DNA from 3 places in the Streptomyces sp. NBC_00523 genome. Region 2 is predicted to be linked to each of the others. Evidence: riboswitches for the same ligand, from Rfam matches in the RefSeq annotation. Region 2 holds a riboswitch; each other region holds the start of a gene.
What was found. Region 2 has a riboswitch for cobalamin ahead of OHS17_RS30610 (CbtB domain-containing protein). Riboswitches for the same ligand answer to the same signal wherever they lie in the genome.
Positions count from the first base shown of each region.

Region 1 (9,505 bases), 1.8 Mb from region 2:
ATCTCCTCGACATGACGGACACCATGCCGCCGGGCACCCCCGTCCCCCCGGAACGGACCCTGGCGGCCGAGTTCGACACCTCGCGCACCACCGTGCGCCAGGCGCTCCAGGAGCTGGTCGTCGAGGGCCGGCTGGAACGCATCCAGGGCAAGGGCACCTTCGTCGCCAAGCCGAAGGTCTCCCAGGCCCTCCAACTCACCTCGTACACCGAGGACATGCGCGCCCAGGGCCTCGAACCGACCTCGCAGCTCCTGGACATCGGCTACGTCACCGCCGACGACACCCTCGCCGGACTGCTCGACATCAGCGCCGGCGGCCGGGTCCTGCGCATCGAGCGCCTGCGCCTGGCGAGCGGTGAGCCGATGGCCATCGAGACCACGCACCTCTCGGCCAAGCGCTTTCCCGCGCTGCGCCGTTCACTGGTCAAGTACACCTCGCTCTACACCGCACTCTCCGAGGTGTACGACGTCCGGCTGGCGGAGGCCGAGGAGACCATCGAGACCTCCCTGGCCACCCCGCGCGAGGCCGGGCTGCTCGGCACCGACGTGGGCCTGCCGATGCTGATGCTCTCCCGCCACTCGCTGGACGAGCAGGGCGAACCGGTCGAGTGGGTGCGCTCGGTCTACCGCGGCGACCGCTACAAGTTCGTGGCCCGCCTGAAGCGTCCGCTGGACTGACCCGTCGTACGCATGTGCTCCGCGAACGGCCCCCGGAACCGCCTCCGGGGGCCGTTCGGCGTTCCCGCCACCCGGCTTGGACTGGACCAACCCCCGGACGTTTGCGGCCATTGGGGCCATCCGCCCGTCCCCTGACGACCGTTGCCGGACCGCAATGCGGACGGGGGGTGACGGTGGCCGGATGACTCGCCTAGATTTCCTGCGCATTACAGGTGATCAGCGAGGGGACGGAGTCGCCGCCATGGCGGAAGAACCAGAAGGAAAGCCACCGACGGTCACACCGTTGCGGGTGGTCATCGCCCTGTGTCTCATCGCGCCGTTCGTGGCGATGCTCTGGGTGAGTTCGTACGCGAAGGTCGACCCGGCCTTCATCGGCATCCCGTTCTTCTACTGGTACCAGATGCTCTGGGTGCTGATCTCCACCGCGCTCACCATGATCGCGTACAAGCTGTGGCAGCGTGACCAGCGCGCCCGCAAGGGGGGTGCGTCGGCATGAAGGACGGCGTGAACGGCGTCGCGCTCGGCGTCTTCATCTTCTTCTTCCTGGCCGTCACGGTCATGGGCTTCCTGGCCGCCCGCTGGCGCAAGGCCGAGAACGAGGCCACGCTCGACGAATGGGGCCTGGGCGGACGGTCGTTCGGCACCTGGGTCACCTGGTTCCTGCTCGGCGGCGACCTCTACACCGCGTACACCTTCGTCGCCGTACCCGCGGCGATCTACGCGGCGGGCGCGGCCGGCTTCTTCGCGGTGCCCTACACCATCCTGGTGTACCCGCTGATCTTCACCTTCCTGCCCCGCCTGTGGTCGGTCTCGCACAAGCACGGGTACGTCACCACCTCGGACTTCGTCCGCGGCCGGTTCGGCTCGAAGGGTCTTTCGCTGGCCGTCGCGGTCACCGGCATCCTCGCCACCATGCCGTACATCGCGCTCCAGCTCGTCGGCATCCAGGCGGTGCTGGACGTGATGGGCGTCGGCGGCGGCGAGAACACCAACTGGTTCGTCAAGGACCTGCCGCTGCTGATCGCGTTCGCGGTGCTCGCCGCGTACACCTACTCCTCGGGGCTGCGGGCGCCCGCGCTGATCGCGTTCGTCAAGGACGGGCTGATCTACCTGGTCATCGCCGTCGCGATCATCTACATCCCGATCAAGCTCGGCGGCTTCGACGACATCTTCGCCTCCGCCCAGGACAAGTTCACCAAGGCGGGCGCGGGCGGCCTCGCACCCGCCGCGGCCGGTCAGTGGGGATACGCGACCCTGGCGCTCGGGTCCGCCCTGGCGCTGTTCATGTATCCGCACTCGATCACGGCGACGCTCTCCAGCCGCAGCCGTGAGGTGATCCGCCGCAACACCACGATCCTGCCGCTGTACTCGCTGATGCTGGGCCTGCTCGCGCTGCTCGGCTTCATGGCGATCGCCGCCGGCGTCAAGGTGGACAACGGCCAGCTGGCCATCCCGCAGCTGTTCGAAAACATGTTCCCCGACTGGTTCGCGGGGGTGGCGTTCGCCGCGATCGGCATCGGCGCCCTGGTGCCGGCCGCGATCATGTCGATCGCCGCGGCGAACCTGTTCACGCGCAACATCTACAAGGACTTCCTGAAGCCGGACGCGACGCCCGAGCAGGAGACCAAGGTCTCCAAGCTGGTGTCGCTGCTGGTCAAGGTCGGCGCGCTCGCCTTCGTCCTCACCATGGACAAGACCGTCGCGATCAACTTCCAGCTGCTCGGCGGAATCTGGATCCTCCAGACGATGCCGGCCCTGGTCGGCGGCCTGTTCACCCGGTGGTTCCACCGCTGGGCGCTGCTGGCCGGCTGGGCGGTCGGCATGATCTACGGTACGGCTGCCGCGTACGGGGTCGCGAGCCCGACGCAGAAGCACTTCGGCGGGTCCTCCAAGGAGATCCCGGGCCTCGGTGAGATCGGCTACATCGGCCTCACCGCGTTCGTGCTGAACGTCGTGGTCGTCATCGTCCTCACCTTCGTCCTGAACGCGGTCAAGGCCCCCGCCGGGACCGACGAGACCTCTCCGGGTGACTACACCGCGGACGTGGGCGACGCGGGCGTCCAGGAGAAGCTGCCGCCGGCCACGGCGGGAGCCCCGGGCGGTCACTGACCGCACACCTTTACGCCTCGCGACACAACATGTGGGGGCTGCCCGACAGGGCGGCCCCCACATGTATGCTCGTGCTCGCTGTCGCCGCAGGGGAATCCGGTGCGAATCCGGAACTGTCCCGCAACGGTGTGATCGGTGTGCTTTCGCGCACCCGTGGAGTCCGAGGACCTGCCGACGGCGCATCCGGCTCGACCGAACCGGATGCCCAGACGTCCGGGCCTCGTGGATGGGCCGGTGGACGCCGCACGGAGTGCCGCCCGGCCGGGCCCGCTCCTGCCCGGCTGCCCCCGCTCCCCGCCGGCCCAGAGCCGAGCGAGGGAGAGCACCACGTGACCATCGCGCCAGCCGATCCGGTTTCAGCGGCCGAAGCAGCGGGGACCGAGAGCGACGGACCGGGCACCGCACTGCTGCGGACCCTGACCGACCTCACCGCCGACCTGCCCGACACCGACCCCGGCCGCGTCGCCGCCGCCGCCCTGCGCGGCCGCAACGCCCGGTCGGACGAGGCGGAGCTGCGCTCGCTGGCCACCGAGGCCGCGGCGGGCCTCATCTCCGAGGACCCCGCCTACTCCCGCCTCGCCGCCCGGCTGCTCACCCGGACCGTCGCGGACGAGGCCGCCGGGCAGGGCGCCACCTCGTTCTCGGCCTCGGTCGCCGTGGGCCACCGTGAGGGCCTGATCGCGGACCGGACCGCCGAGTTCGTCACGCTGCACGCCACCGCCCTGGACGCCCTGGTCGAGCGGTCCCTCGCGGACGGGGCGGACGACCGCTTCGGGTACTTCGGGCTGCGCACCCTGCACAGCCGCTACCTGCTGCGCCACCCGATCACCCGCCAGGTCATCGAGACCCCCCAGCACTTCATGCTCCGGGTCGCCGCCGGGCTCGCCGAGGACACCTCCGAGCGGGCGCTGGACGAGGTCGCGGCGCTGTACGGGCTGATGAGCCGGCTGGACTACCTGCCGTCCTCGCCGACGCTCTTCAACTCCGGCACCCGCCACCCGCAGATGTCGTCCTGCTATCTGCTGGACTCGCCGCTGGACGAGCTGGACTCGATCTACGACCGCTACCACCAGGTGGCCCGGCTGTCGAAGCACGCGGGCGGCATCGGCCTCTCGTACTCCCGCATCCGCGCCCGGGGCTCCCTGATCCGGGGCACCAACGGGCACTCCAACGGCATCGTGCCGTTCCTCAAGACGCTGGACGCCTCCGTCGCCGCCGTGAACCAGGGCGGCCGCCGCAAGGGCGCCGCCGCGGTCTACCTGGAGACCTGGCACGCGGACATCGAGGAGTTCCTGGAGCTCCGCGACAACACGGGCGAGGACCAGCGCCGCACGCACAACCTGAACCTGGCGCACTGGATCCCGGACGAGTTCATGCGCCGCGTCGACGCGGACGGGACCTGGTCGCTGTTCTCCCCGGCGGACGTGCCCGAGCTGACCGATCTGTGGGGCGACGACTTCGACGCCGCGTACCGGGCGGCCGAGGCGAAGGGCCTGGCCCGCAAGACCATGCCGGCCCGTGAGCTGTACGGCCGGATGATGCGGACCCTGGCGCAGACCGGGCAGGGCTGGATGACGTTCAAGGACGCCTCCAACCGCACGGCGAACCAGACCGCCGAGCCGGGCAGGGTCGTGCACTCCTCGAACCTGTGCACCGAGATCCTGGAGGTCACCGACGACGGCGAGACGGCCGTCTGCAACCTCGGCTCGGTCAACCTCGGCGCGTTCGTGGACGGCGGCTCGATCGACTGGGAGCGCCTGGACGCCACCGTGCGGACCGCGGTGACCTTCCTCGACCGGGTCGTGGACATCAACTTCTACCCGACCGAGCAGGCCGGGCGCTCCAACGCCCGCTGGCGGCCGGTGGGCCTGGGCGCGATGGGTCTCCAGGACGTCTTCTTCCAGCTGCGGCTGCCGTTCGACTCCCCCGAGGCCCGGGCGCTCTCCACGAAGATCGCCGAGCGCATCATGCTCGCCGCGTACGAGGCGTCCTGCGACCTCGCCGAGCGGTCCGGCCCGCTGCCCGCCTGGTCCGAGACCCGGGCCGCGCGCGGGGTGCTGCACCCCGACCACTACGACGCGGAGCTGAACTGGCCGGAGCGCTGGGACGCGCTGCGCGCCCGGATCGCGACGACCGGGATGCGCAACTCGCTGCTCCTGGCCATCGCCCCGACCGCGACGATCGCCTCGATCGCGGGCGTCTACGAGTGCATCGAGCCCCAGGTCTCGAACCTCTTCAAGCGGGAGACCCTGAGCGGGGAGTTCCTCCAGGTCAACGGCTATCTGGTGGACGAGCTGAAGCGGCTCGGCGTGTGGGACGCGCGGACGCGTGAGGCGCTGCGCGAGGCGAACGGCTCGGTGCAGGGCTTCGCCTGGATCCCGGCGGACGTGCGGGCGCTGTACCGCACCGCGTGGGAGATCCCGCAGCGCGGCCTGATCGACATGGCGGCGGCCCGTACGCCGTTCCTGGACCAGAGCCAGTCGCTCAACCTGTTCCTGGAGACGCCGACGATCGGCAAGCTCTCCTCGATGTACGCGTACGCCTGGAAGCAGGGCCTGAAGACGACGTACTACCTGCGGTCGCGTCCGGCGACCCGGATCGCCCGTGCCGCGTCCGGCCAGGCGGCGGCCGCCGCCCCCATCCCCGTACAGCAGGCGCAGGCGCCCGACGCGGACGCCATCGCCTGCTCCCTGGAAAACCCCGAGTCCTGCGAGGCCTGCCAGTAATGACCGCCGCCCACCCGTCGCCCGACCACCGCCCCTCAACGACGGCGCTCCGCACCGACACCCCCGCTTCAAAGAACCTGCTCGACCCGGGCTTCGAACTGACCCTGCGGCCGATGCGCTACCCGGACTTCTACGAGCGCTACCGGGACGCGATCAAGAACACCTGGCACGTCGAGGAGGTGGACCTCCACTCGGACGTGGCGGACCTCGCCAAGATGACGCCCGCCGAGCAGCACCTGATCGGACGCCTCGTGGCGTTCTTCGCGACCGGTGACTCGATCGTCGCGAACAACCTGGTGCTGACGCTGTACAAGCACATCAACTCCCCCGAGGCGCGGCTGTATCTGTCGCGGCAGCTGTTCGAGGAGGCCGTGCACGTCCAGTTCTATCTGACGCTGCTCGACACCTATCTGCCCGACCCGGACGACCGCGCGGCGGCGTTCGCGGCGGTGGAGAACATCCCGTCCATCCGCGAGAAGGCGCAGTTCTGCTTCCGCTGGATGGACTCGGTGGAGAAGATCGACCGGCTGGAGTCGAAGGCGGACCGCCGCCGCTTCCTGCTGAACCTGATCTGCTTCGCGGCGTGCATCGAGGGGCTGTTCTTCTACGGCGCCTTCGCGTACGTGTACTGGTTCCGTTCGCGCGGGCTGCTGCACGGCCTCGCCACGGGGACCAACTGGGTCTTCCGCGACGAGACCATGCACATGAACTTCGCGTTCGAGGTCGTGGACACGGTCCGCAAGGAGGAGCCGGAGCTCTTCGACGACGCCCTCCAGCAGCAGGTCACCGACATGCTGAAGGAGGCCGTCGAGGCGGAGCTGCAGTTCGGCCGCGACCTGTGCGGCGACGGGCTGCCCGGCATGAACACCGAGTCGATGCGCGAGTACCTGGAGTGCGTCGCCGACCAGCGGCTCACCCGGCTCGGTTTCCCGGCGGTGTACGGATCGCAGAACCCGTTCTCGTTCATGGAGCTCCAGGGGGTCCAGGAGCTCACGAACTTCTTCGAGCGGCGCCCGTCGGCGTACCAGGTGGCTGTCGAGGGCACGGTCGGCTTCGACGACGACTTCTAGGCGGAAGGGCTAGATCCTCGCCCAGCTTCTGACGTACGGACGCCGTGCGGCCCCCACCGGCCGCGCGGCGTCCGCCGTTCGCGGTGGGCGTGTGCTCCGGTCCTGTTCCGCTTCGCGCAGCTCGCGGTCGATGCGGCGCTCGCGGGCGGCACCGATGAGCGCCGGCAGCAGGACGAGGACGAAAAGTGCGGAAATGCCGAGGAAGTTCTGGAATGTGTTCATGCCTCTACTGTCCTCGTTCCGGCGAGGAAGCGGCAGTGGCAGGACTGTCATAGGGCATCGAATTACTGCCACACTGGGTCCATGCTGAACAATGTCGCCGCCCTGATGCTCGATGACGTCCATCCCTTCGAACTCGGCGTGCTCTGCGAGGTGTTCGGCCTCGACCGCAGCGACGAGGGCCTGCCGGTGCACGATTTCGCGGTGGTCTCCGGCGAGGGGCCCGAGCTGCGGACCCACGCCGGGTTCACCATCAGCACCCCCTACGGTCTCGACCGGCTGGAGGAGGCCGACCTCGTCGCCGTACCGGCCGGCAGCCGCTTCGGGGACCGCGAGTTCCCCGAGGAGGTGCTGGACGCCCTGCGCCGGGCCGTGGAGCGGGGCGCCCGGGTGCTCAGCGTCTGCTCGGGGGCGTACCTCCTGGGCGCGGCCGGGCTGCTTGACGGCCGCCGCTGCACCACGCACTGGCGGCACGCCGACGACCTGGCCCGCCGCTTCCCCGAGGCCGCCGTCGAGCCGGACGTGCTGTACGTGGAGGACGGGCCGGTCACCACGTCGGCGGGGACGGCGGCGGGGATCGACGCCTGCCTGCACCTGGTCCGCCAGGCGTACGGACCCGCCGCCGCCAACACCATCGCCCGGCGGATGGTGGTGCCGCCGCACCGGGACGGCGGGCAGGCGCAGTACATCCAGCGGCCGCTGCCGCGCACCCGGTGCGACACCGTGGGCGACACGCTGGCCTGGATGGAGCGCCACCTCGACCGCGAGATGACCGTCGAACAGCTCGCGGACCGGGCCCACATGTCGCCGCGTACCTTCGCCCGCCGCTTCCAGCAGGAGACCGGGACCACTCCGTACCGCTGGCTGCTGCGCCAGCGCGTCCTGCTGGCCCAGCACCTCCTGGAGACATCGGACGAAACCATCGACACCATCGCCGACCGGACCGGCTTCGGGACGGCGGCGGCGCTGCGCCACCAGTTCGTCCGGGCGCTGGACACCACGCCACAGGCGTACCGGCGCACCTTCCGGGGGCCCTCCGCCATCGTCGAGGCCGCCTGAGGCGAGCGGGGCACATCCGATCATTCGTCCAACCGGTCGCACGACCTGTCCATGGACCGGGCCTTCGCGCGCGTCAGGGTCGATGCCATGGACATGCAGAAGGCAAGACGAAGGACCATCGGGGCCGTGGTGACCGCGCTCGCCGCCGCCCTGCTCCCCTGGCAGACCGCCGCGGCCCAGGCGGCCCCGGCGACCGCTCCCCCGCCGGAGGTGCTGCCCACGCTGCGCCAGTGGCAGCCGGGCAGCGGGGAGTTCGTCCTCACCGGCCGGACCAGGATCGTGCTGGACGGGGTGCGCGAGCGGCGTACGGCCGACGACGCGGCCCGGTTCGCCGGTGAGCTGGAAGGCAGGCAGCAGGTGTCCCGGGGCCGGGCGCGTGCCGGGGACATCGTGCTGCGCCAGGACGCCTCGCTGAAGGGCTCGCTCGGGGCGGAGGGCTACCGGCTGGAGGTCGGCGACCGGGTCACGGTCACGGCGGCCACCTCGGCGGGCGTGTTCTACGGCTCGCGCACCGTGCTGCAACTGCTGAATGACGACGGGCGGGCCGCGCACGGCTCGGCGACCGACGTGCCCGCGTACCGGGAACGCGGGGTCGGGGTCTGCGCCTGCTACATCAACGTGTCGCTGCCCTGGTTCGAGCGGCTGATGAAGGACATGGCGTCCCAGAAGCTCAACCAGCTCTGGATCGAGGCGAAGGTCCGCAGCGACACCGACCCCGAGTCGGCGTTCTGGGGCTACTACACCAAGCCGCAGATCCGTGTCCTCGCCGCGACGGCGAAGAAGTACCACATCGACCTGGTCCCGGAGATCAACTCCCCCGGCCACATGGACCCCTACCTGGAGAACCACCCCGAGCTCCAGCTCAAGGACAAGGACGGCACGGCCTCCGCGCCCCGCCTGGACATCTCGCGGCCCGAGGCGCTGACGTACTACACCTCACTGGTCGACGAGGCCCTGGACGTCTGGGGCACCGACACCTGGCACATGGGCGCCGACGAATACATGCTCGGCTCCTCCTACCCGGACTATCCGCAGCTCCAGGCGGCGGCCGTCGCGAAGTTCGGCGCGTCGGCCACCCCGGACGACCTGTTCGTGGACTTCATCAACCAGGTGAACGCCCATGTGAAGAAGCAGGGGCGCTCGCTGCGCATCTGGAACGACGGCCTGCTCGGCCGCAACACGCTCGTCCCGCTGGACCGTGACATCACCGTCGAGCACTGGCTCGGCGGCGGCGCCATCCAGCAGCCGTCCGCCCTGCTCGCCGAGGGCCGCCCGGTGATGAACTCCGCCTACGCGCTCTACCTGGTGCGCGGCGGCTACACCACCAAGACCCAGGAGCTGTACGAGAGCGACTGGACGCCCCTGCGCTTCGAGGGCGAGACGCTGCCCGCCGCGGCGGCGAACCTGACCGGCGCGAAGATCAGCCTGTGGCCGGACAGCGCGGCGGCCGAGACCGAGAACGAGGTCGAGGCGAAGGTCTTCATGCCGCTGCGCTTCCTCGCCCAGGCCACCTGGGGCGGCCCGAAGCCCAGCCCGACGTACGCCGGTTTCGAGGCCATGGCCCGCCGCATCGGGCACGCCCCTGGCTGGGCCAACACCGACCGCGCCCCGCTGGCCGACGGCACCTACCGGCTGACGTCCGGCG
Region 1 is NZ_CP107836.1:4,953,178-4,962,682, reverse strand. Features, by position in the region: gene OHS17_RS22715 (GntR family transcriptional regulator) at 1-677, shown strand, start outside; gene OHS17_RS22710 (DUF3311 domain-containing protein) at 919-1,173, shown strand; gene mctP (monocarboxylate uptake permease MctP) at 1,170-2,786, shown strand; cobalamin riboswitch at 2,852-2,976, shown strand; gene OHS17_RS22700 (ribonucleoside-diphosphate reductase subunit alpha) at 3,116-5,512, shown strand; gene OHS17_RS22695 (ribonucleotide-diphosphate reductase subunit beta) at 5,512-6,582, shown strand; gene OHS17_RS22690 (hypothetical protein) at 6,592-6,804, opposite strand; gene OHS17_RS22685 (GlxA family transcriptional regulator) at 6,886-7,860, shown strand; gene OHS17_RS22680 (family 20 glycosylhydrolase) at 7,948-9,505, shown strand, end outside.
Region 1: another riboswitch for cobalamin. It lies ahead of OHS17_RS22700 (ribonucleoside-diphosphate reductase subunit alpha); the one in region 2 lies ahead of OHS17_RS30610 (CbtB domain-containing protein).

Region 2 (9,505 bases):
GGCCTTTCCGTCCTCGCACCATGGGGGGCAGACACGGTGCGCCACGACGAGCCCCAGCATCGTGGGGGGATGCTCCAGAGCGGCGCGGTCGGCGAGAATCCTCCCGGCGAGGCGCGCCGCAGGAGCGGGGTAGCCGTAGTCGAGGAGCTGTCCGAGGACGTCGGACACGCAGCTCACGTCCGACAGCCGCATGAGCCCCGCCGGATCACGGTCGATGAGCAGGGACTCGTGTCCCAGTTCGCGCAGGGCCCGAAGCAGGTGCGTGACCTCCTCGGCGTCGGAGACGTCGACCTCCTCGACGGCCCTCGCCGCGAGACGGAGGCGTGCGTCGGCGCCCTCGCCTACGAGTTCCAGCAGTCGCGCACGCATGTCCCAGGCCGACTCCCACCGGATGTGGTGCGCCATCCAGAGCGCCATCTCCTCGCGCTCACGTGCCTCGACGGGCGTGGCCAGCAGGAGGCTGATCCACTCCGTGGGACAGCCCGCCACCGTCGCGCGGCGCAGCAGCACCCCACCCTGCTTGATGAACCCTTGCTCCCGTGCCCGGTAGGACAGCTGCATGAGCACAGCCGGGTCCGTGGTGAACGCGGTCACGGCGTCCCACAAGGCGGGCCCGGGAACGGCGGCGGCAGCTTCCACGGCGGCGTTCTGCTGGAGGTAGTCGGCCGGCTCGTACGTGGTCGGGCCGCCCCCGGTGTCCCGCAGTGCGACCAGCGCGGTCAGGGAGTTCCTGATGTCGGTGCGGCGGCCGTCGGCCCGCGCACCCGTGACCAGGGCGGTCAACGCTTCGCGGGCCCAGCCCGGTTCGGCGGGCCTGAGGCGCGGCGGAAGGGCGGCGTCGGCGATGTGCGCCAGCAACTCGTCGGTCAGCGGCGCCCAGTGGCCGGTGTGCCGTACCGCGATCGCGGCGGTGATCAGCGCGTGTTCCACCGGGGTGAAATGCGCGCCGGGACCCATGCGGTACGCGGCCAGGAGTTCGGGTCCACCGCTGAGGTGCTGGACCACCCGCCCGTCGGCCGCTCCGGCCCGTCCGGCCTGCCCCATGCGCGGGTCCCCGCTGGAAAGAGCGAGGCTCTGCCACTCCCCGCGCTGGGCCTCGCTCAGCTCGGCCGGAACCGCGATCCGGTGGGTGACCGGCGCCTCCAGGAGGGCGCGGACGTGGCTGGGCGCGCTCACCGATTCCGGAGGGCGGACGAACTCCTCCCAGTACGGGTTCGTCCACAGCGTGCCGACCACCACCACACCGGGCCGGGTCAGCAGCAGCTCGCGCAGGGCGGCGGCGGCCTCCTCGGCACGGTCCCCTTGGAGGAAGCGCTGCGCCTCGTTGAGCCAGAGCACGTCCCCCGGTGCCACCAGCCCGTCCCTGAGCAGATCCGCCAGGGCGGCGGCGTGCGTGGGCCGCCACAGACGGCGGTGCGGGGCCAACCGGAGGAGCACTTCGAACAGGGCCCGGGTCTTGCCCGTGGAGGAGTCACCGGTGAGCAGGACGAAGCAGGACGTCACCCCGTCCAGCGCCGGGGCGAGCAGACGTTCCAGGTCGATGTCGTGCGGGCGGGCGTAGTAGGGGGTGAGGAAGGCGGTGACCGGCCCTGCCGCCAGGAACGGGGCCTGCTGGACCTGGAGCAGTGCCGGTCCGGCCAGTTGGACGCTGCCCGGGCCGGCGGACACGTCCGTGCGGGGGGTGGGAGCAGCGACGTCCGGCCCGGGCCGGGACCGGTGCCAGAGTTCTCGGAGTTGCCGGTACGTCTCCGGATCGGCCTCGGCGGCCTGCGCGATGCCCGTGACGGTGCGCAGAGTCGGTGCCGGGTGACGGTCGTTCAGGGCCTGGCTGATCGTGGTGGCCGACAAGGGGATCCGCGAGGCGCCGCTGCGCCTGACGATGTCCCTCCGGGTGTACCCCCGGCTGCCGAGCACTTCGCGCAGCCGTTCGCGTAACGCGGCCAGAGCCTCGGCCCGGGCCGAGGCGTCGTCACCGGCCTGCATGCACCCTCCCTGCGGCGGCCCGGTCGGGCGCGCGACCACCGGTCGGGGACCCGTGGGCCGAGCGGTTCGGCTCTGTTCATTGTTGTCCGCCCGAACCCTGCCGTACGGCCGATCGGTCAATCTCGGCCTGTCCGCACACCATTCCGTGAGGAGACGCAAAGGTGCCGCTCGAAGCCGTCGTCGTACTGACCGTGACCGTCGTCGCTCTCGTGCTGCTGATCGCAGGACTGAGCGCTGTCACGGCCGTGTTGCTCGCCCGCCGGTCCGGAACGTCGACCCCTGCCGCTCTCCTGCGGGGAGGTACGGCCTTCGGTGCGGCGCTCTCCCTGCTCGCACTCCTCGCGTCCACGATCGCGGGGCTGCTCCGCTGAGCGTCCGCGGGCGGCGGAGGTCCCGCCGGGCACGCGCCCGGCGGGACGGCCGCGATCAGGCCGGAGGTGCGCTGTCGCTCGTGGTGACGCGCACGTGGTCGACCACGAGTTCGCTGGGGAAGGCGGTGTTGCCGTCGGGGTCGCCGGGCCAGTAGCCGCCGACCGCCAGGTTGAGGATGAGGAAGAACGGCTTGTTGAACGCCCAGGCGTTGCCGTTCGTGTCGGCCGGGGTGCGGTGCTGGTAGACGTTTCCGTCGACCGACCAGGTGACGGAGTCGGGGGCCCAGTCGACGGCGAAGGTGTGGAAGTCGTCGGCGAAGGCCTGGCCGTCGGGCAGGGTGTAGCCGGCCCCGATGCCGCCGGAGCCGGAGTAGCCGGGCCCGTGCAGGGTGCCGTGCACGGTGGAGGGTTCGAAGCCGACGTTCTCCATGACGTCGATCTCACCGGAGTTGGGCCACCCGACCTGTCCGATGTCGTCACCGAGCATCCAGAAGGCGGGCCACATGCCCTGGCCGCGCGGGATCTTCATACGAGCCTCGACGTGGCCATAGGTCTGCGTGAACTTGCCGGAGGTGTTCAGCCTCGCGGAGGTGTACTCGCAGGTGCCGTACCAGCACTGGTAGTTGGAGGGGTTCTCCTTGCGCGCGGTGATGACCAGATGGCCCTGGCCGTCGAGCGCGGCGTTGTTGTTGCCGGAGGTGTAGTACTGCCGTTCGTGGTTGTCGACGTTGTCGCCGGTCTCGATCTGCCACTTGCTGCCGTCCACGGCCGAACCGGCCGGACCGTCGAACTCGTCCGAGAACGACGTCGCGGCGGCGGAGACCGTTTCCGGCTGCCTGGGGGCGCCCGACGCCAGGCCGGACGTGGTGGCGACCAGGGCGAGTACGGAGAGAGCGGGGACCAGGAGACGCCTGGCCCGGTGGGGGGAGTTCATGAACGTTCCTTCCCGTGCGGGACGGGGACATGTGATGCGTCATGCATATGACAAGTGGGGGCATGGCCATCACGTGGGGGGATGATGGTGCTTTAGTTCACTACGTGATTTAAGAAGTGAACCATCGGGGTGTCAAGGCTCAGGGACGGACAACAGTTCTTGCACCATCCGGCTCAGGGCGCACCCCGGTCGCCCTCCCCGCCGCCCTCGCGGTCCGCGAGCGCGCGCCCGACGCGGAGGTTCCAGCGCCCGGAGCGCCCGCTCAGTTCCGTCAGCGTGAGCGGGGCGACGTCGAGGCGCCAGAACACCTGCGGCGGCAGCCCCAGCGCGTGGACCACGGCCGCGCGCACCAGGGACGGTTCGGCGACCGCCAGCACCCGGCCCTCACCGGTCAGCGAGTCGAGCCAGGCCCCCGCCCTGGCGCACAGGCCGAGCAGCGACTCGCCGCCGTGCGGGGCGGCCGACGGGTCGCCCAGCCAGGCCGCGACCCCCTCCGGCTCCCGCGCGCCCACCTCGTCCAGTCGGGCACCCGACCAGCGCCCCAACTCCCAGTCCCGCACGGCGGTTTCGGTCACCGAGCGCAGCCCCAGCGCCTCCGCCGTCCGGGCGCACCGCTCGGACGGCCCGTGCACCAGCCGGTCCGCGTCCGGGACGTGGGGCGCGGCCAGCCGGGCCGCCCGCACGCCGGACGCGTCGAGCGCGGCGTCGCCGGCGAACCGGGCCTCGCGCAGTGCCGCGTTCATCGCCGGTGAGATCAACATCACCCGTACCGTCACTACCACCCTCAACTCCCCGAACATGGGCCCCACGGCCAAGCACACCATGGCATCCGGGCCGCGCGGACCGCTTGTAAGGGGCATGGCGGTGCCCGGTGCCCAGGGGGTATGGTCGCGGCGACATGACGAGGGTGTGAAGGAAGTCCGGTGAGAATCCGGCACGGTCGCGCCACTGTGTACCCGCGCACGCGGGAAGTCAGACCCAGCACCTTCGTCTCAGGCACCACGATCGGGACGCGTGTTCCCACAGGAGGTTCTGCCATGGCGCAGACTGCTGCCCCCGCCACCGGCGCATCCGCCATCACCCCCATCTCCCTGAAGGCCATTGCCCCTTGGGCGGTCTTCTTCGGCATCCTCATGCTGGTCCTGCTCTACTTCGTCGGCGCCGAGCAGGGCGCCACGGCCGTCATCTCGGGCGAGGGCGTCCACGAGTGGGTCCACGACGGCCGCCACCTCCTCGGCTTCCCCTGCCACTGACCGACCGGCTGATCCAGGGGAATCCCTCATGAACTCCATATCTGTCAGAGCCCTGCTGGTCCGCGGCATGCTGGCCGGACTGGTCGCGGGCGCGCTCGCGCTGCTCGTCGCCTACTTCCTCGGCGAGTCCAGGGTCGACGCGGCCATCGCGCTCGAAGAGGCCGCGCACAGCGCCCACGGCCACGACCACGGCGCCGCCGAGGAACTCGTCAGCCGCAGCATGCAGTCGACCGCCGGCCTGGCCACCGGTGTGCTCGTCTTCGGCGTCGCGGTCGGCGGTATCGCCGCGCTCGTCTTCTGTTACGCGCTGGGGCGGATGGGCCGGTTCGGCCCGCGCGCCACGGCCGCGCTGATCGCTGGCGCCGCGCTGGTGAGCGTGTACCTCGTGCCGTTCCTGAAGTACCCGGCCAACCCGCCGGCCGTCGGCAACCCCGACACCATCGGCAAACGCACCACGCTGTTCTTCCTGATGGTGGCCCTCAGCGTGCTGCTCGCGGTCGCCGCCGTCATCGTCGGCAAGCGGCTGGCGCCCCGCCTGGGCAACTGGAACGCGACGGTCGTGGCAGCCGCCGGTTACCTGCTGCTGATCGCCCTCGCCTATGTCTTCCTGCCCTCGTTCAACGAGGTCGGAGCGGACTTCCCGGCCACCCTGCTGTGGCAGTTCCGGCTGGCCACGCTCGCGGTGCAGGCCACGCTGTGGACCACCTTCGGCCTGCTCTTCGGCCACCTCACCGAACGCCTGCTGGTGCCGAGGGCCGAGGCGCTCGCGGACGGCCGGGCGAACCGGACCGCCGCCGCCGTGGGCTGACGGCCGCGGACGCGCTGCAACGGGCGGAGCCCGCCGGGTGATCACCCGGCGGGCTCCGCCCGTTCTACGCCGTCCACTCGGCCAGGTAGTACTTCAGCGAGGCGTCCTCGTCCACCCGGCGCATCCCGGCCGCCGTCATGACGCGCTGCGAGGCGATGTTGCCGGTGTCGGCGTCCCCGCGCACCCGGACGACGCCCTGTTCCCGGGCGAAACGCAGCAGCGCCCGAAGCGCCTCGGAGGCGTAACCCTGTCCGCGCGCCGACTCCACCAACCCGTAGCCGATCGTCACGCTGCGCCGCTCGTCCGGCGCGGCGTGGAAGCCGATGCCGCCGATGACCACACCGTCGGCGCGGAGCCGTATCTCGTACGAACCGAAGGGGCTGGGATCACCGGTGGCCAGGCAGGTCGCGAGGTGGCGCGCGGCGGCTCCCCGCTCACCGGGGGAGGGGTAGCCGGGAGCCCAGCGCGCCCCGGCCGGCGGCGAACCTGCCGCGACGCGCTCGGCTTCGGCGGGGGTCATCGGGTGCAGGACCAAGCGCGGCGTTTCAAGGTCGGTCATGGTCCTGTGAAGTATCACGGGGCCCTGGGGCCGGGCACCTGGAATACCCAACTTCTACGCGGACCCCAGGTCACCGGACAGCGCGGCGGCCAGCCGGAGCTGCGTGTCCGCCTCGCTCTGCCGCCCCTGGCGCTCCAGGGTCCGGCCGAGCATCAGGCGGGCGTAGTGCTCCACCGGGTCGCGCTCCAGAACCGCACGGAGCTCCGTCTCGGCCCGCCCGAGGCTCGCCGAGTGGTAGTAGGCGCGGGCCAGCAGCAGCCGGGGCGCGACCTGCTCCGGGACCTCCGCGACGAGTCCGTCCAGGATGCGGGCCGCGGTCGTGTACTCCTTCGCGTCGAAGAAGAACCCCGCGCGCTCCCAGCGCTCGGCGGCGGTGCCGAACTCGTAGTAGCTGTCGCTCATGTCGTCTCCTCGGTCGGGCGGGTGTCCGATCCGCACAACACCGACAGGTGGTTTAACATTCCACTAATTGTCCGGCGTGGGCGCCACCCGCCCTCGCCCCGCAGCGGAATAGGTTGAGCGCCATGAGCAATCTCGATCGCCAGGCCGTCCCCACCGTCTGCGGAGGCCGCGGTTTCGTCGTCGCGGAGCCCGTACGTGAACTGCTCGCCCCGCGCAAGGTGCGGCTCGGCGAGTCCACCGAGGTCCGCAGGCTGCTGCCCAACCTGGGCCGCCGGATGGTCGGCGCCTGGGCCTTCGTGGACCACTACGGCCCCGACGACATCGCCGACGAACCCGGGATGCAGGTGCCGCCGCACCCGCACATGGGCCTCCAGACCGTCAGCTGGCTGCACGAGGGCGAGGTCCTGCACCGCGACAGCCTCGGCAGCCTCCAGACGGTCCGCCCGCGCGAACTGGGCCTGATGACCTCCGGCCGCGCGATCAGCCATTCCGAGGAGAGCCCCAAACAGCACGCCGCGCTGCTCCACGGCGCCCAGCTCTGGGTGGCGCTCCCGGACGCGCACCGCTTCACCGAGCCCCATTTCCAGCACCACAGCGACCTGCCCACGGTCACCGCCCCCGGCCTCACGGCCACCGTGATCCTGGGCGACCTCGACGGCGCCACCTCTCCCGGCACCGCGTACACCCCGATCGTGGGCGCCGACCTCACTCTGACCCGGGGCGCGCAGGCCCGGCTCCCCCTGGACCCCGACTTCGAGTACGCCGTGCTCTCGATGTCCGGCGAGGCCGAGGTCGACGGCGTCCCGGTCCTCCCCGGCTCCATGCTCTACCTCGGCTGCGGCCGCACGGAACTCCCGCTCCGCGCGGAGTCCGACGCGGGCCTGATGCTCCTGGGCGGCGAGCCGTTCGAGGAGGAGCTGATCATGTGGTGGAATTTCGTGGGCAGGACCCAGGACGAGATCGCCCGGGCCCGCGAGGACTGGATGTCCGGCGACCGATTCGGCACCGTACACGGCTATGACGGACCGCCGATCCCGGCTCCGGCGTTGCCGGACGTGGGACTGAAGCCGCGGGGGCGGGTGCGGTGAGCTGGGGTTTTCACGTCTGAGGGAGCGTTGGGTCCCTGCCTGGGCCGGCTGGGTGTGCGGACGGATGCTCAGGCGCGGACCGGCTTCGCCAAGTTGACGTCGCCGTCCTCGCGAAGGCCGGCGACGCGGGCGTAGCCCTGGCGCCGGTAGAAGGAGAGGTTGCGGTGACTGGCGGCGCCGGTGGACAGGACGATCCGGGTGCAGCCCTCCTCGACCGACTCGGCTGCGCGCAGCAGCCAGCGGCCTATACCGCGTCCGCGCAGGTCGGGAGCGACGGCGAGCCGCCCGATGTGGAGGTCGCTTCCGTCGCGTCGGGTGCGGACCAGGCCCAGGAGCCGGCCGTCGCGCCACAGGCCCATCGTGTGCCAGTCGGCCAGCCACGCGCGGATGTCGGCGGGTGACTCGTGGAGTGCGGGGATGGCCAGCGTCTCGTTGGCGAGTGCCTCCTCCGTCCAGCAGCAACGCTGCAGCACGGTGACTTCGGGGGCGTCGTGCGGGCCGAGCCGACGTGCGTACGAGCCGGGGAGTGGTCCCTGGACGGATGCCGGGTGCTCGCGCTCACGCATCGGGTTCAGGGCATGAGCGAGACGGACGAGTTCCGCCAGCAGCCCCTGCGCCGCGTCCGCGTGGTGGGGAGCGGGTTCCAGACCGTTGCCGCCCGTCGCCTCCGCGATCCGCAGCGCGACGGTGGCCCCGAGGGGGACCAGTCGCAGGGTGCTCACGACCTGCTTGGCGTGCTGAACCGCGCGGGTGCCGGCCGAGGTATGGCCGTAGCTGACGAAGCCGACCGGCTTCCAGGCCCATTCGGGGCCCAGGTAGTCCAGGGCGTTCTTCAGCGTCGCCGGCATGCCGTAGTTGTACTCGGGCGTCACGACGACGAAGCCGTCGGCCTCGTCGACCATCCGGCTCCAGCGGCGGGAGTGCTCGTGGCGATGGATGCCGCTGGAGGGATGCTCCTCCTCGTCCAGGAACGGCAGGTCGAGGTCGCCGATCGAAACGGGGACAAGCTCCACCCCGAGCGCCTCGGAACTCGGCGCGAGTACGTCCGTCAGCCAGCGCCCGACGGCGGGGCCGAGCGCGTTGGGGCGAGTGCTGCAGACCAGCACGAGGACGCGCAGAGTTTTCGTTGTCATGTAAACGAAGCTAGCCGGTAGATTGATTACATGTCAACGAAGAAGGAAAGCGGCTCCCCCGGTGACTGGCTCACCCTCGACGAGGAGCGCGACTGGCGGGCGTACCTGCGTATGGTCACCGCCGTCCAGGGCCGCACCGCGCGCGACCTGGCCGCCCTCGGGCTCTCCGAGCCGGACTACGAGGTGCTCAGCACCCTGTCCGAAAGAACGGACGGCACCAGCACGCTGCACGAGCAGGCCACCAAGATGGGCTGGTCGCGCAGTCGCCTGTCCCGGCACGCCTCCCGCATGGAGGCCCGCGACCTCATCCGCCGCGCCCCCGATCCGGCCGATGGCCGAGGCTGCCTGCTCGTCCTCACCTCCACCGGGCGGCAAACACTCCGGGACGCCGCCCCCCACCACGTCGCCTCCGTGCGCCGGCACTTCGTCGACCGCCTCACACCCGACGAGCTCGCCGCCCTCGGCCACATCGCGCGCAAACTGTCGAAGGGGCAGTAGGACAGTGCGCCTCGATGCCCAGGAGGGCGCAGGCGGGTACGAGTTGCAGCGCCGAGCGTATCGCTGCAATCACTCGTTCCGAGGTGTCCCGTACGTGGCGTCAAGCATCAGAGCGAGCAGCCGGTCGGGCTGTTGCGCGTCGTGGCTGCGAGCTGTGGACAGCGCGATCCCGACGACAAGGTGGATCAGGTCGTCGGCGGTCAGGTCGGCGCGTGCCGTGCCCCGCCGCTGAGCCTGGGCAAGAAGACCGGCTGCGGTGTCCAGGATCAGCTGATGGCAGTCGAGCCCCAGCGCGACCGGCTCCTCGACCATCAACGCGCCCGCCAGGCCTTGATTGAGCCTGGCATGAACGAGGAACGCGCGCAGCCATTGCGTCAGCGCGTCGTCGGCGGGTTCCGACGAGGACAGCGTCGCGGCGAGCTCGCACAGCGTCTCGATCCGGCCTTCGAGGACCGCGGTCAGCAGGGCGGAGCGGT
Region 2 is NZ_CP107836.1:6,780,215-6,789,719, forward strand. Features, by position in the region: gene OHS17_RS30595 (hypothetical protein) at 2,145-2,354, shown strand; gene OHS17_RS30600 (glycoside hydrolase family 16 protein) at 2,410-3,288, opposite strand; gene OHS17_RS30605 (histidine phosphatase family protein) at 3,462-4,049, opposite strand; adenosylcobalamin (AdoCbl) riboswitch at 4,189-4,280, shown strand; gene OHS17_RS30610 (CbtB domain-containing protein) at 4,326-4,541, shown strand; gene OHS17_RS30615 (CbtA family protein) at 4,570-5,349, shown strand; gene OHS17_RS30620 (GNAT family N-acetyltransferase) at 5,414-5,908, opposite strand; gene OHS17_RS30625 (tetratricopeptide repeat protein) at 5,963-6,310, opposite strand; gene OHS17_RS30630 (pirin family protein) at 6,433-7,398, shown strand; gene OHS17_RS30635 (bifunctional NAD(P)H-dependent oxidoreductase/GNAT family N-acetyltransferase) at 7,467-8,531, opposite strand; gene OHS17_RS30640 (MarR family winged helix-turn-helix transcriptional regulator) at 8,562-9,029, shown strand; gene OHS17_RS30645 (TetR/AcrR family transcriptional regulator) at 9,099-9,505, opposite strand, start outside.

Region 3 (9,505 bases), 6.2 Mb from region 2:
GCGCGCCGGGCCGTCGCCGACGCGGGGCTGCGCCCGGACCGCTGGGACGGCGGCCGGGTGGGCGTCGTGCTCGGCGTCGGCGTCGGCGGGGTCTCCGCGCTCGTGGACAACGTCCGCCGGTTCGACGGCGGCGGCGCCCAAGCCGTCTCGCCGCTGCTCGCGCCGATGATGATGCCCAACGCGGCGGCCGGCGAGATCGCCATCGACCTGGGCGCCCACGGCCCCAGCCTGGCCCCGGCCACCGCCTGCGCGTCGGGCGCCACCGCCCTCGCCACCGCGCACGACCTCCTCGCCACCGGCCGGTGCGACCTCGTCGTCGCGGGCGGCGCGGAATCCGTCCTGACGCCCCTGGTCGCCGCGGCCTTCGCCCAGCTGGGCGCGCTGTCCACGCGCACCGGCGACCCGGCCGCCGCCTCCCGCCCCTTCGCACCCGACCGCGACGGCTTCGTCCTCGGCGAGGGCGCCGGGGTGCTCGTCCTGGAGCGGGCCGCGCACGCGGCGGCCCGGGGCGCCCGGGTACGGGCCGTGCTCGCCGGGACCGGGGCCGCCACGGACGCCCACCACCCCACCGCGCCCGACCCCGGCGGCCACGGCGCCCGGCGCGCCGTCGAGGCCGCCCTGGACGCGGCGGGCTGGGCCGCCCACGAGGTCGGCCACATCAACGCGCACGGCACCTCGACTCCGCTGAACGACGCGATGGAGGCCGAGCTGATCGCCGGTCTCTTCCCGCACCGGCCCCCGGTCACCGCCCCGAAGGGCGTCCTCGGGCACACGCTCGCCGCCGCCGGCGCGATCGAGGCCGCCGCCACCGTGCTCACCCTCGAACATGGGGTCGTCCCGCCGGTCGCCAACCTGGACGCCCCGCCCGCCGACTGGGACATCGACTGCGTCACCAAGGCGCCGCGCCGCCTGCGCGTCGAGCGGGCCGTCAGCCACTCGTTCGGCTTCGGCGGGCACAACGTCGCCCTGTGCTTCGAACGGCTTCGCCCCTCCGGCCGGTGAACATCTGCACGAGCGCGGTGTCCTGACCCGTACGCCGGTCGTTCAGTCTTGTATGACCACCATGCTCACCGGCGCCGATCCCCTCGCGCGCCCGCTCACCTCCGTACTCCTCGGCGCCGACGCCCGCCGCGAGCACGGATTCTGGCGGCGGCTCGTCGCCACCGACCCGTTCCGGCTGCCCCCCGGGCCGGCGGCCGGCGGCACCCCGGACGAACGGCTCGCCCGCGCGTACGCACGACTGCGCACCCTCAACGACTCCCTGGACAGCGCCGCCCGCCCGGCCTCCGACTTCCGGGCGCTGGCGGCCCTGCACGAGTGGCTGGCCCCCGTCGACCCGGCGCTCGCCACCATCGCGGGCATCCACTACAACCTCTTCCTCGGCAGCCTCCTGGACCACATCGCCGACAGCCCCCGCGACCTGTCGGACTTCCTGGCGCTGCGGCGCACCGGAACCTTCCTGTGTACGGAGGTGGCGCACGGCAACGACGCGGCGGCCGTCGAGACGACCGCCTCCTACGACCCCGTACGCGACGGATTCGTGCTGCACACCCCGCACTGCGGGGCGCAGAAGTTCATGCCCAACACCGGGCAGCCCGGCGGCCCCAAGACGGGTCTCGTCGCCGCGCGGCTGCTGGCCGGCGGGGCCGACCAAGGGGTGTTCCTGCTGCTTGTGCCGCTCACCGATGCCACCGGGCCGCTGCCGGGCGTTCGGGTGCGCGGGCTGCCCGCCCGCATGGGCAGCCCCGTCGACCACAGCCTGACCTCGTTCGACCGGGTCTTCGTGGGACGCGAGGCGCTGCTGACGGGCCCGCAGGGGTGGATCGACGGGGACGGGGAGTTCCGCAGCGTCATCGAGGGTCGCAGGCGCCGCTTCCTCGCCTCCATCGCCCGGGTCGTCACCGGCAGGATCTCCATGAGCGCCAGCGCCGTCGGCTCGGCGCGCGCCACGCTGGCCGTCGCGGTGCGGTACGGCGGCCACCGCCAGGTCTCCGCCGGACGCGGGGCGCGGCTGCCGGTGCTCGCGTACCGCACCCACCACGGGCCGCTCGCCGAAGCCATGGCCACGGTCTTCGCCATGAGCCTGCTGCACCGCCGCGTCCTGGACCGCTGGGAGACGGCCCAGGCGGGGCCCGAGTCCGGGCGGGAGGCGGCCGAGCGCCTGGTGGACATCGCCAAGGGCTGGATCACGTGGCAGGCCAGGGCCGTGATCGTGGAGTCCCGGGAACGCTGCGGCGCCCAGGGCCTCCTGGAGAACAACGGGATGGCCGCGCTCGTCACCGGCGTCGAGGGCGCCATCACCGCCGAGGGCGACAACCTCGCCGTCCACGCCCGGGCCGCCGCCGCCCTGCTCGCCGACCGCGCCCCGGACGAGCCGGCCGCCCCGGCCGGTGGCGACCTCACCGACCTCCGGTTCCTGGTCGGGCTGCTGGGCCGCGCCGAGGAGCTGTGGTTCGCGCGCGCCGGGGCCCGGGCGGCCCGGACGGCGCCCGGCGACCCGCTGGGCCGGTGGAACGCGGCGGCGGGCCCGGCGCTGCGCGGGGTCGAGGCGCACGCCTGCCGGCAGGCGGCCGAGGCGTACGCGGAGGCGGTCGAGGCGCTGCCCGCCGGGGCGGACCGGGACCGGCTCGGCGAGCTGGCCCGGCTGTTCGCCCTGGGCCGGGTCGCGCGCGACAGCGGGAACCTCCTCGCGGCCGGGCACCTGAGCGCCGGTCAGGCGGAGGCGCTGACGGACCACACCGAACGGCTCATCGAGGCGGTGGCCCCCCACCTCCCGGAGCTCGCCGACGCCTTCGCCCTCCCCGAGGAGATGCTCGCCGACTGGCCGATCACGCGCGCCGGATACGCCGAGGCGTACGACGATCCGGACGCCCACTGGCACACGGCGGCGGGCCGGTGAGGGGCACCCGGGCGCACCGCGCGGCACGGGCCGTACAGGGGCTCGGGGCGGGGACCGTCCTCCTCGTCTACTGGACGAGCGTCGCTCTGTTCGCGCGGTGGTGCGGGGCGCCCCGGACGGGCGTTGGTGAATCGGTTCGCCGCAAGGCGTAACCGGAGCGACGCTGCTCAGTTGTTCCGGCGTCGGGGCCGTGCGCGCCGACGCCGGACACCCCACCGGATGGACCTGAGGAAAGGAAGACCATGAGCACGATCCACCCCCACATCACCGACGTTCTCAGCCGTACCTTCAAGGTGCCCGTGGCCGAGATCCTTCCGGATTCCACGTTGGACAGCCTGGACATGGACTCCCTCGCGGCCGCCGAGTTCGCCGTCGTCCTCCGGGAGACCACCGGGGCCGAGCTGGACACCGGCACCCTCACCCGGGGCACCACCCTCGCCGAGCTCACGGCGCACCTCCACGCGTCGGCCGGCGCCCGATGAGGACCCCGGCCATCGCCGTCACCGGGCTCGGCATGATCACCCCGGTCGGCAACGACACCGAGTCCACCTGGGACGGGGTGTGCGGCGCCGTGAGCCCGGCGCGCACCATCCCCGCGCTCGCCGGGTGCGCGATCGACTTCGCCTGCGTGGTAGACGGCATCGACCTGGACGCCGAGATCGGCCGCCGTACGGCCTTCCGGATGGGCCGGTACGTCAAGTTCGCGGTCCTGGCCGCCCGGGAGGCCGTCGCCGACGCCGGGCTCGACCCGGCCGGCTGGGACGGCAGCCGGGTCGCGGTCGTCGTCGGCACCAGCAGCGGGGGCTCCGCGCACCTCACCGACCAGGCGCTCGTGCTGGAGCGGCGGGGCCCCGAGGCGACCTCACCGGCCGGGGTCCTGCTGACGATCCCCAACATGCCCGCCGCCGAGATCGCGATCGAGATGCGGGCCACCGGCCCCAGCATGGCGCCCTGCACGGCCTGTTCGTCCGGCGTCACCGCGCTCTCCGTCGCCCGCGACCTGCTGGCCACCGGGCAGTGCGACGTGGCCATCGCGGGGGCGACCGAGTCGACGGTCTTCCCGATCGCCATGACCGGCTTCGCCCGGTCCGGGGCCGCCGCCCTCGCGGACGGCGACCTGTCCCGGCTCAGCCGGCCCTTCGCCGCCGACCGGGCCGGACTCGTCATGGGCGAGGGAGCCGCGGTCATGGTGCTGGAACGCGCCGCCGACGCGGAGGCCAGGGGCGCCGAACCCCGGGCCCTGCTCGCCGGGACCGGCGCCACCACGGACGCCCACCACCCCACCAGCCCGCACCCCGACGGCCGGATCGCCCGGGCCGCCGTCGAGGCCGCCCTGCGCGACGCGGGCTGGCGGGCCGACGAGGTGGAGCACGTCAACGCGCACGGCACCGCGACCGTACGCAACGACGCCGCCGAGGCCGCGCTGATCAGCCGGGTGTACCCGCACCGTCCACCCGTCACCGCGCCCAAGGGCGTGCTCGGGCACTGCATGGGCGCGGCCGGGGCGATCGAGGCGGGGCTGACGATCCTCACCCTCCAGCGCGGGGTCGTCCCGCCGGTCGCCAACCTGGACGCGCCCGCGCCCGGGTTCGACATCGACTGCGTCACGAAGGTGCCGCTGGTCCGGCCGGTCCGCCGGGCCGTCAGCCATTCCTTCGGCTTCGGCGGGCACAACGCGGTGGTGGCCCTGGAACGTCCATGAGCCCCTGGGGGCGGCTCTGAGCTGCGCGGACGCCCGTGATAGCTTCCCGGGAGCCAGTCGAACTCCACGTAGGGGTCAGGGAATCCGGTGCGAATCCGGAACTGACGCGCAGCGGTGAGGGGGACGGGCGGGGCCACGGCCACTGGGAGACCCGGCGTCTCCCGGGAAGGCGTCCCGCCCGAACGAACCCGAGTCCGAAGACCTGCTGGCGACCGCCGCCCGGGACCGGGCGGCGGACCGTACAGCGGGCCCCGCGCATGGGCCCAGAGACGCCGAGGTACCCCGTGCCGCCGATATCCGGCCCCGCCCGTTCCGCCGCCCTGCTCACCGCCGCGCTCCTGCTGCTGACGGCCTGCGGGGGACCCCCCTCCGGCAAGGCCGACGCGGCGGGCAGGGCGGACGGCTATCCGGTCACCCTCAAGAACTGCGGGCGCACCGTCACCGTGGACGCCGCACCCCGCCGCGCGGTCTCCGTCGACCAGGGCACCACGGAGATCATGCTCTCGCTCGGCCTCCAGGACCGGATGGCGGCCACCGCCACCTGGACCGATCCGGTGATGAAGGGCCTGGAGAAGGCCAACGCGGGCGTGGAGCGGATCGCCGACAACCGCCCCTCGTCCGAGAAGGTCCTCGACCAGGAGCCCGACTTCGTCGCCGCCGACTTCGAGTCGACCCTCGCCAAGGGCGGCGTCGCCCCGCGCGAACAGTTCGAGAAGCTGGGCGTCCCCACCTATGTCGCGCCCGCCGACTGCACCGCCAAGGACAACACCAAGGACGGCGACGGCGTCCGCACCGGCGCGCTCACCATGGACAGCGTGTACGCCGAAGTGAACGACCTGGCCCGCGTGTTCGGCGTGCCCGAGCGCGGCGAGAAGCTGGTCGCGCGGCTCCGCGACCGTATCCGGAAGGCCACCGACGGCATCGACGGATCCGGCACCTCCGTCATGTACTGGTTCGCCAACTCCGAGTCCCCCTATCTGGCGGGCTGCTGCGGGGCGCCGGGCATCATGACCCGGGAGCTGGGCCTGAAGAACGTCTTCGACGACACGCGCGACGAATGGCCCCAGATCAACTGGGAGACCGTCGCCGACCGGAACCCGGACGTCCTCGTCATCGGCGACCTCACCCGCAAGTCGCAGACCGCCGAGAGCGCCGCCGGGAAGATCGCCTTCCTGGAGTCCAACCCCGTCACGAAGAAGATGGACGCCGTACGCCACAAGCGCTACGTCCTGCTCAGCGGCCAGGCCATGAACCCGACCATCCGCACGGTCGAGGGCATCGAGCTGGTGGCCGCCGGGCTGCGCGACTTCGGACTCACGGGGTGACGGCCACCGACCGGCCCACCGCCCCGAGCAAGAAGGCCCCGGGCGAGAAGGCTCCGGGCGAAAAGGTCCCGGAAGCCGCCCGCCCCCGGGCGCGCGGCCTGCGCGACGGCCTCCTGTGGACCGGCGGCCTGCTGCTGCTCGCCCTCTCCGTCGCGGTCGCGGTCACCATCGGACCGGCCCGGATCTCCGTCGTGGACGTCTGGTCCGCCGTCGCCGCCCACCTCGGCATCGGCGAGGCCCGGCTCAGCCCGATCCGCGACGGCATCATCTGGAACCTGCGCATGCCGCGTACGCTGCTCGCCGCCGTCTGCGGGGCCGGGCTCGCGGTCTGCGGGACCGTCATGCAGTCCCTGCTGCGCAACCCGCTGGCCGACCCGTTCGTCCTCGGCGTCTCCTCCGGCGCGTCCACCGGCGCGGTCCTGGTCGTCGTGCTCGGCGTCGGCGGGGGAGCGGTGACGCTGCCGGCCGGGGCCTTCATCGGGGCGCTCTGCTCCTTCGCCCTGGTGATGCTGCTCAGCCACACCCTGGGCGGCTCCACCGACCGGGTCGTGCTGTCCGGGGTCGCCGCCATGCAGCTGTTCTCGGCGCTGACCTCCTTCGTCGTCATGACGGCCGCCGACGCCGAGCAGACCCGCGGGGTGCTGTTCTGGCTGCTGGGCTCGCTCGGCGGGGTCGGCTGGACCGACGTCTGGGTCTGCTCCGCCGTCCTCGCCGTCAGCCTGCTCATCTGCCTGGGCCATGCCCGTACGCTCGACGCCTTCGCCTTCGGGCAGGACGCGGCCGCCGCCCTCGGCGTGAACGTCGCACGCGTCCGGACCGTCCTGCTCTGCACGACCGCGCTGCTCACCGCCGCGCTCGTCAGCTCGGCCGGGGCCATCGGCTTCGTCGGGCTGGTCCTGCCGCACGCCGCCCGCGCCCTCACCGGCTCGGGCCACCGCAGACTGCTGCCGGTCACCGCGCTCACCGGGGCCGTCTTCCTCGTCTGGGTCGACACCCTCGCCCGGACCGTCCTCGACCCCCAGGAGGTCCCGGTGGGCGTCGTCACCGCCCTCATCGGCGTGCCCGCCTTCGTCGCCGTCCTCTACCGCACCAGGCGGCCCGCATGACCGGGACCGGAACGACGGCCGAGGGCCTGCGGGCCGAACGGGTCGTCCGGGAGGCAGGCGGACGCCTCCTCCTGGACGGGGTCACCCTCGCCCCGGAACCCGGCACCACCGTGGGCCTGATCGGCCCCAACGGCTCCGGCAAGTCCACGCTGCTGCGCATCCTCGCCGGGGTCCTCGCCCCGCACACGGGCGTCGTCACCCTGGACGGCGAACCGCTGCCCGCCGTCGGCCGGCGCGCCGTGGCCCGGCGCGTCGCGGTCGTGGACCAGCACGCCGCCACCCAGGACGAACTGAGCGTCCTGGACGTCGTACGCCTGGGCCGCATCCCGCACCGCCGCGCCTGGGCCGCCCCGACGGGCGAGGACGCTGCGGCGGTGGACGAGGCGCTGGAACGCACCGGGCTCACCGGCCGCCGCGACCAGTCCTGGCACACCCTGTCCGGGGGGGAGCGCCAGCGCGTCCAGATCGCCCGCGCGCTCGCCCAGCGGCCGCGCGAACTCCTGCTGGACGAACCGACCAACCACCTGGACATCCAGCACCAGCTGGAACTGCTCTCCCTGGTCGCCTCGCTCCCGCTGACCGCCGTCGTCGCCCTGCACGACCTCAATCTGGCCGCCATGTTCTGCGACCGGATCGTGGTGCTGAGCGGTGGCCGGGCGGTCGCGGGCGGGACTCCCGCGCAGGTCGTCACCGAGGAACTGATCGAGGAGGTCTACCGGGTGCGGTCGGTCGTCACCCCGGACGGCCCGCAGGGGCGGCCCTCGGTGCGCTTCCTGCCCTGACGGGCCCGGGCACACGAGAGGGCGGGCCCGTCGGCGGGCCCGCCCTTCGCCTGTGGTGCGGTGCGGCAATCATGCCGACGGGGGGTCAGCGGTGGCGTCCTCGGCCCATGTCGCCGCCGGTGTCCTTGCCACCCATGTCCTTGCCGTCCTTGGTGGTGCCGTCCGCGTAGTCGATCTGCTCCTTGCGCAGCTCGGCGGAGACCTCCTTCTGCTCCGTCACCCTCTGGGTTTCCATCCGGACGCGCTCGACCGGGACGGTCTCCTTGCGCATCGTGGCGCGCTCCGCGTGCAGGGTGACCTCCACGTCCTGCTCCGTCAGGTCGCCCGCCCGCGTCGTCTTGTCGCCCGGCTGCAGCGGCTCACGGACCACCCGTACCTCCTCGTGCGAGACCGGCACGCTGCGCGTGACGTTCTCGGTGACGACGTACTTGTGCAGGCGGGCCCTGCCGCTCTCGTACTCCTCGGTGCCGATGTGCAGCTGCTCCTCGGAGCGGATCATCTCCTCCTTGCCGCCCAGGTCGGCCCCGGACCGCTGGGCACCCGCGCCGGCCCCGGCCAGCGGACGTCCCGCGCCCGTGCCCGTGGCCTCGGTGTCCCGGTGCCTGCCGGTACCGGCCGTCTGCGTGCGGTCCTTGCCGGAGGTGCCGGCCGCGCCCATGGCCCCGGCCCCTGCTCCGGCGCCGGCCGCCGCGCCGGTCCCGGCCGCGCCCATGGTGCCGGTGCCCGTGGTGGTCGGTGCCCCGGTCCCGGAACTGTCGCCCAGATTGCCCCGGGTGTTCCTGGTCAGGCCGTAGTGCCGGTACAGCTCCTCCTCCTCCGACACGGACAGATGTGCGTCCGCGTCCACCCGGGGGGCTTCCTTGACCTGGTCCTTGCCGTGGGAGATGTGCAGGTCGGAGCCCACTCGACGGGCTCCGGCGAGAGGCACGAAACTCTCCTTCATGCCGAACAGGCCGGTCTTCACCGTGATCCAGTCCGGGCGGCCGGTGCTGTCGTCGACATACACGCGGCCCACGTTGCCGATCTTCTCGCCCTCGGTGTCGTACACCGTCAGGCCGTCGAGCTCTCCGGAATCCGTGAAACCGTCAGCGGCTCCCATATCCGAATCCTCCTCGCCCGGGCGCGTCCTGTGGGTGGGTCCAGCAGAGAAGGCGCGTCCGGATTCCATCGCGCCTCACCCGGATGGACGCTGCAACCGCCCGGCCACCGGGCGCGGCGCGCGGCATCTGCCCCGGACCGCTGCAGCCCCCGCCTCACACGGCTGCGCGGCTCTCGCGCCCGTTACGCCATCCGGGTGAACGGACCGGGCCCCGGACGCCCCGGTCCCGGCACATATGATCAACAGGACCACGCCGACCGGCGTCCAGCCGCGCCACCCGGGGGTGCCCCATCCGTTCCGTACGCATCCGGCTCCCCGCCCAACGCGGCGAACTGCTCGCCCGGCGCGAGGACGGCGCGGAGCTGCACCACCTCGTGTGGCGGCTGGGACCCGGCTGGCGGGTGTGCAGCAGCGCGGTCCTGGGCGGCGGCATCGGCCCGCGCGAGTGGATCCTCAACGCGCAGGTCCCCGGCGGCTACCCCCGCATGGACCCCGACCGCCACCTCGCCGAGATCGCCGCCGCCACCCGCCTCACCGGCCCCGGCGCCGGCCTCATGACCGCCGCCGATGTCACCGCGTACACCACCGCCGA
Region 3 is NZ_CP107836.1:622,939-632,443, reverse strand. Features, by position in the region: gene OHS17_RS03020 (beta-ketoacyl-[acyl-carrier-protein] synthase family protein) at 1-1,002, shown strand, start outside; gene OHS17_RS03015 (acyl-CoA dehydrogenase family protein) at 1,055-2,899, shown strand; gene OHS17_RS03010 (acyl carrier protein) at 3,142-3,381, shown strand; gene OHS17_RS03005 (beta-ketoacyl-[acyl-carrier-protein] synthase family protein) at 3,378-4,601, shown strand; cobalamin riboswitch at 4,639-4,825, shown strand; gene OHS17_RS03000 (ABC transporter substrate-binding protein) at 4,886-5,926, shown strand; gene OHS17_RS02995 (FecCD family ABC transporter permease) at 5,923-7,032, shown strand; gene OHS17_RS02990 (ABC transporter ATP-binding protein) at 7,029-7,814, shown strand; gene OHS17_RS02985 (PRC and DUF2382 domain-containing protein) at 7,900-8,913, opposite strand; gene OHS17_RS02980 (adenosylcobinamide amidohydrolase) at 9,219-9,505, shown strand, end outside.
Region 3: another riboswitch for cobalamin. It lies ahead of OHS17_RS03000 (ABC transporter substrate-binding protein); the one in region 2 lies ahead of OHS17_RS30610 (CbtB domain-containing protein).